DNA from 2 places in the Peribacillus sp. NPDC076916 genome. Region 1 is predicted to be linked to the other one. Evidence: predicted binding sites of a transcription regulator. Region 1 holds the regulator's gene; the other holds the start of a gene.
What was found. Region 1 encodes Rex, which represses fermentation and respiration genes when NADH is low (regulators of the CRP and FNR family bind a similar motif). Its sites were predicted from a motif close to TTGTGAAATATTTCACAA; they were not measured.
Positions count from the first base shown of each region.

Region 2: the regulator Rex is predicted to act here: its motif matches at 1,384-1,401, upstream of qoxA (cytochrome aa3 quinol oxidase subunit II).

Region 1 is NZ_JBNNIU010000017.1:62,865-66,295, reverse strand. Features, by position in the region: gene ACQKFG_RS25780 (ATP-binding cassette domain-containing protein) at 1-1,315, opposite strand, end outside; gene moaC (cyclic pyranopterin monophosphate synthase MoaC) at 1,449-1,955, shown strand; gene ACQKFG_RS25770 (redox-sensing transcriptional repressor Rex) at 1,989-2,648, shown strand; gene ACQKFG_RS25765 (YdiK family protein) at 2,678-2,890, opposite strand; gene ACQKFG_RS25760 (CPBP family intramembrane glutamic endopeptidase) at 2,887-3,431, opposite strand, start outside.
Region 2 is NZ_JBNNIU010000005.1:258,027-261,457, reverse strand. Features, by position in the region: gene ACQKFG_RS17960 (hypothetical protein) at 22-336, shown strand; gene qoxA (cytochrome aa3 quinol oxidase subunit II) at 1,521-2,450, shown strand; gene qoxB (cytochrome aa3 quinol oxidase subunit I) at 2,524-3,431, shown strand, end outside.

The sequences.
Region 1 (3,431 bases):
CCCCGCTAAATAGAAAATTACCGAGTACGGTGCGAATGTCCTTTTCCGGTTTAAGGGGATAATCGTCCCATAATTCATTAAGTACGCGTTTATTGGAAACAAGGTTAGCCTGTTCTTGATCGTAGTAGCTGACTTCTACGTTCGTTCCAAAACGGAAACCACCAGAAAGTGCAGGCAGCTTAGAAATGATCGTTTTCAATAAAGTTGATTTTCCAACTCCATTTGGGCCAACAAGTGCTATGCTTTCCCCTTTAGTCATCCGGGAATTTATATTCTTTGATACCGTTTCCCCTTCGTATCCAATAGCCAAGTCCTGGAGTTGAAGTACTTCATTTCCACTTTGCTTTTCAATCTGGAAAGAAAAATTCGCGGATTTTTCATCACCTTGCGGCTTGTCCAATACATCCATCCTTTCGAGCTGTTTGCGTCTGCTTTGTGCTCTTTTCGTCGTGGAAGCCCTGGTGATATTACGTTGGACAAAGTCGCGAAGCTTTTCAATTTCCCCTTGTTGCTTCTCGAACAGCTTCATGTCCCGCTCATAATCTTCCGCTTTTCCCTCTAGGTAAGAACTATAATTACCATGGTATTTTTTCATGTTATTCCGGGAAATCTCATATACGAGGTTTACTACTTTATCTAAAAAATAACGGTCATGTGAAACAATAAGGACAGCTCCCTGGTAGCTTTGTAAATATTGTTCAAGCCAAGAGAGGGTTTCGATATCCAGATGGTTCGTCGGCTCATCCAGAATCAATATGTCCGGTTTCCTTAAAAGCAGTTTCCCTAATGCAAGCCTTGTTTTTTGTCCACCGCTTAAAGTGGAAATGGGGGTAGAATAGTCAAAGTCAGCAAACTGAAGTCCATGCAATACGGAACGGATATCCGCCTCATATTGATAGCCGCCCTTCTCTTTGAATTCCACCATCAAAGTGTCGTATTCATTCAGCACTTTTTGGTAAATTGTTTCGTTTTCAAAGATGTCAGGTCTGGCCATATCAGCCTCAAGGCGACGCAAGTCCTTTTCTTGCTCTATAAGGTCGGTGAATACAGTCAGCATCTCATCCCAAATGGTCAGTTCGGATTCCAATCCCGTATCCTGGGCCATATAGCCGATTGTGACGCCTTTTGGTTTGATTATCTCACCGCCATCATGGGAAAGCTGCCCGGCTATGATTTTAAGCAGAGTGGATTTACCGGCGCCATTTCGGCCGACAAGTGCAATTCGATCTTTATTTTGAACTTCGAGCTTCATATTTGATAAAATAAGTTCAGCTCCATAATATTTCGATAGTTGATTGATTTGTAATAAAATCATAGATTTCACCTCAATTGATTATTGTTAGTGTAACGTATTTTAGTTATTATCGGCAACAGCTTGGTTCCAAGCTTAAACAAAAGCTGTTACATAAAGTGGAATAATAGTGTATGATTTAGGAGGGGTTACTTAAATGGGAGACTTAACGCATTTTAATGAACAGGGCAGGGCCAAAATGGTCGATGTGAGTGCTAAGCCTGAAACAACCCGGACGGCAATAGCTCAATCGAGCATTTTATTGAATGATGAAATATATGAATTGGTCACGAACCATAAAATGAAAAAAGGTGATGTACTGGCTGTTGCGCAAGTTGCAGGAATAATGGCCAGCAAGAATACATCCAATATAATTCCGATGTGCCATCCCATTGCTCTGCAAGGGGTCAATATAGCCTTTGATTGGGAAAAAGAAGAACAAGGATATAGGCTTACGATTGAAACGGAAGCTAAGACAAAAGGGAGTACAGGTGTGGAAATGGAAGCGTTAACAGCTGCATCCGTGACTGCCTTGACTGTTTATGACATGTGTAAGGCCATTGATAAGGGAATGGTGATCGGGCCTACATTCTTAGTGGAGAAAACAGGCGGAGTGTCCAGTAGCGATTATAAAAGGCAAGTAAAGCAAACAGATAGAGATTAAGTTGAAAAGCATGTGTGAAAGCGGGGAAGAACAATGAACCATGACCCAAAGATACCGCAGGCGACAGCCAAAAGGTTGCCATTGTATTATCGATTTTTAAAGAACTTACATTCCTCAGGCAAACAAAGAGTTTCCTCGGCAGAGCTAAGTGAAGCTGTAAAAGTGGATTCTGCCACAATTCGCCGTGATTTTTCCTACTTTGGCGCGCTTGGGAAAAAAGGCTACGGCTACAATGTCAATTACTTATTATCCTTCTTTAGAAAAACACTAGATCAAGATGAATTGACCAAAGTCGCTTTAATCGGGGTAGGAAATTTAGGAACCGCTTTTTTAAATTACAATTTCATGAAAAATAATAATACAAAAATTGAAATGGCTTTCGAGGTTTCTGAAGAAAAGGTCGGTAAGCGAATAGCTGATGTGCCCATCTATCATATGGATCAAATCGATACATTATTGCAGGAAAATAATATTACTGCGGCTATTTTGACAGTGCCAGCACAGGTAGCCCAGACGATAACCGATCGTCTAGTCAAAGCTGATATAAAAGGAATATTGAATTTCACACCTGCACGGCTGACTGTGCCTCCATCCATAAGGGTTCACCACATTGACCTGGCCGTGGAGCTTCAGTCGCTCATCTACTTCCTGAAACATTATCCTGTAGTGGAAGAAGCCGCATTGGAGGAATGAAAAAAACGCTGCATCATTGCAGCGTTTTTTTATTTTTTCTTATTTTTTTGTGCAGCTTTAATCTTAAAGTGCAGCATGATCATGCGTAATCCCGATCCAAAATCAAGAGTTGCAATAAGGACAAGTATGTAGGCAAAGAGTCCCCATCCGGAAGAATTGACGGTTTGAATCGCGATAGCGGTAAAAAGAGCTCCTAAGCCAGCATAGATGATGCCCATAAATAATGGTGATTGACGTTTCATAATAAACCTCCGATGAAGGCCTGTGCAGTATCTAGCATCTTCTCAATATCCTCCCGATATACCACTTGAAGGATGATAACAAGCGTATTCATTGCAATATGAGCGCTCATGGAAACGAGAATGCGACCTGTTTTCGCATAAAGGAAAGCAAAGGTGAAGCCCATTGCCGTATATAATAGAAGATGTTCAAATTCACCATGCGCCAAGCCGAAAATAACTGAGCTGATTAAAGCTGAAATAAAGAAGTTAAAGCGTTTATGAAGTGACCCGAAAATGATTTTCCGGAAAATTAATTCTTCCAATATAGGTCCAATTACTGAAGTGACGAAAATGACCATGGGGACTTTATAAATGAGTGAAATAAGTTGCTGCGTATTTTCAGATTCAGACTCCACCCCAAGCATTTGTTCAATGCTGCCGGCAATGCTTTGTGCAAAAAGAGCCATGAACACTCCTGCAACTGCCCATAATATGGACATCGGGACGGTAGTTTGATTTCTCGTGTCCAACTGTTCCCTCATATCTTTTTTCATTAAAAAAA
Region 2 (3,431 bases), on a different contig from region 1:
AGAAAGAAAGGGGATGAAATTATGGAAGCTAATCAGAAGATGTTAGATGCAGTGAAATGGGTATCGGGCACAGGTTGTGTAATCGGAATTATTATTTTTGCTTTAAGTTTCTTTGTAAGCGATTACAATAAGGATTATATATTTACCGCCGTTGGAATCGCCATCACACTAAGCGCAGCTGCAATTTTTCTAGTTGGTATATTTTTTGTCCTGACAGAAGAAATGGTAATGAAAACACATAAAGGTAAAAGAATTGTACCGGAAACGACTAAAATCATAAAAATGAAAACAAAGGCTAACACTCAAACAAAAAGAAGTACAGAATTCAGTAACTAAAACGAGGAATATAGCATAATGAACTTGCATTCTATCATCAGATTTACTAGCATGGTTGAACATAACCAGTTGTTCTTCTTTCTAAAGAATTTGAGTCAACATGATCCGAATGATTGAATGCGCTTTCATTTTACAGGGAACGAGAATTAATTACCAGCTGGCTTTTTAATACAATCAATATGTGCACTCGTCATGTACAAAAAATATTTCAAGTAATCCTTTGTATTTGAAATACTAACGATGTGCTTGGGTATTCAAACCAAACTGCCTGAACTTCAGGAAGTTTTCACTTTGCATTTTGAACTATATCCACGAGAAAAGGACACTTTTAAAAAGTCCTTTTTTTGTGGTTTTTTTATGTGTTTTTCCCTGAAGATACAAAAGCGATGTCGTTGATTTTTGAGTAGTGAGCTTCCAAAATCCGGAGTTAATTGAACCACCAAATGTACTTTTTTGTAAAATGGTTTTGGTCCAGTCCGCTGATATTGATTGATAAACAACTTGACCAGTTGTAACAAGTTTGACGGACACTAGAATTACTTCGCCCACGACTAATGTTAAACGGCTGTTTAGGAATACTGAAAAGGCAAAAAGTATTGGGAGGAGAAAAAACACAATTACATTTCACACACGTTGTTTCCTTATATATATATAATATTGACCAGTGTTGGATCATAAGGGTATTGAAGCATGATAAAAACATCGTGTACAAGGCGGCTACCATTTATCAGCTTCCATGGCCGAGTGAAAAAAATCCGCTATAAATCATGTTTTTCAACGAAAGATAACTAATTAACAGGATAGGTAATATAATTCATATTCTTTAGAAGTTTTGAGGCAATATAAGTGGTGAATATAATGTGAAGATTTTATTTCATTATACTAGAGTAATATTAAACGGAAAGTGACCGGTATTATCTGCAATCCTGTACGGATAAGTGAATTATCCAAAGGTAATTTATTAAACAATTATTATATTTCATTTGCTGGAGATTTTCGAACATTTCTGTTCATTTACCATCTTCTTACTGCTCTTTATTGAACTTTATGTGACAGATGTCACTTTATATTGTCTTTTTTTACACTTGGGATTAATATTGGTATGTCGGGGTTTGTGAACATGGTAACACTTTGTCCGAATAATTACCAATTGGAATTTTATTATGTAAGAAAGGGGTAGTACTATGAAAATAAAATGGGCTCTATTAACTATACTTTTTACAATTGCCACTGTGCTAACCGGTTGCGATAACCCATTAATGGTCTTGGACCCTAAAGGGCCAGTAGCTGCAACACAAGCAGATGTTATTATGATTTCGATATGGACAATGTCCTTTGTCGTCCTTGTCGTTATGGTACTGTATATCGTCATGATAATGAAATATCGTGCTTCCAAACAGCGTGATGATTATGAACCACCTCATATTGAAGGAAGTAAGGTTCTTGAAATAATTTGGGTTGCAATCCCGATTTTGATCGTCGCTTTCCTATCCGTTGTTACTGTTAAAACAACAAATGAAGTTGAGGCAACACCTAAAGGGTACGGAGATCAAGAACCTTTAGTTATCTACGCTTCATCTTCCAACTGGAAATGGCATTTTAGTTATCCGGAAGAAGATATCGAAACGGTCAACTATCTGTTTATACCGACTAACCGACCAATTGAATTTAAACTTTACTCATTCGGTCCAATCTCAAGTTTCTGGATTCCACAACTTGGAGGACAAAAATACGCGATGTCGGACATGGTTAATACGTTGCACTTAGCAGCTGATGTACCAGGTGAATATATGGGTCGAAATTCAAACTTCAGTGGTTCAGGTTTTGCTCAGCAAACGTTCAATGTTAATGCATTGTCAGCAAAAGATTACGATAAGTGGGTAGATGAAATTAAAGCTACTGCTAAACCGATTACTGAGGAAAAATTCAATGAATTATTAAAACCTGGTCATGTGGGACAATCCACTTACACTGGAACTCACTTAGAGTTCTCACCAGCTCCTGAAGGGGAAAATGCTGGTCATGACCACGGATCTTCTGATACTGAAGAAAATGATTCCAAGGATTCACACGAGGAACATTCAGAACACAGCAACATGAATCATGATCACTAAGAATTAATTTCGTTCGATAAAACAACTAGGTTTACAAGATAAGGAATATTTTCCTGAAAGGAGTCACAAAAGTATGGATTACTTTGATCGATTTGCCGTACCTCATCCAAGTCCTGCGATTTATGCATCCATGGTTGCCATTGGTTTAACCATGATTGCGGTTGTTGCCGGAATTACCTATTTTAAAAAATGGGGTTACTTATGGCGTGAGTGGTTAACAACGGTTGACCATAAACGTATTGGTATCATGTACATCTTGTCAGCACTGCTTATGCTTTTCCGTGGTGGCGTCGATGCTCTTATGATGCGTGCTCAAACGGCTATTCCAGATAACGGTCTTTTGGATGGACAGCATTATAATGAGGTATTTACAACACACGGGGTCGTCATGATCCTGTTCATGGCTATGCCATTTATCATTGGGTTAATGAACATTGTTACACCATTACAAATTGGAGCGCGTGACGTAGCATTCCCACGTCTGAACGCAGTAAGCTTCTGGTTATTCTTCATGGGGGCAATGCTATTTAACATCTCTTTCGTAGTCGGTGGTTCTCCTGATGCAGGCTGGACATCTTACTTCCCGCTGGCAAGTAACGATTTCAGTGAATCAGTAGGTTCGAACTATTACGCGATTGCAATTCAAATCGCTGGTATTGGTACATTAATGACTGGTATCAACTTTATCGTAACCATCTTGAAAATGAGAGCACCTGGCATGAACTTAATGAAAATGCCAATGTTCACATGGTCTATCTTGATCACAAACTTCATCATCGTTTTCGCTTTCCCTGTATTGACAGTGGCACTTGCGTTGATGACAATGGATCGTCTATTCGGAACTCAATTCTTTACGATGGCCAATGGCGGTAGCGATATGCTTTGGGCGAACTTGTTCTGGGTTTGGGGACATCCTGAAGTTTATATAGTAATTCTTCCAGCTTTCGGTATTTACAGTGAAATCATTTCGACATTTGCACG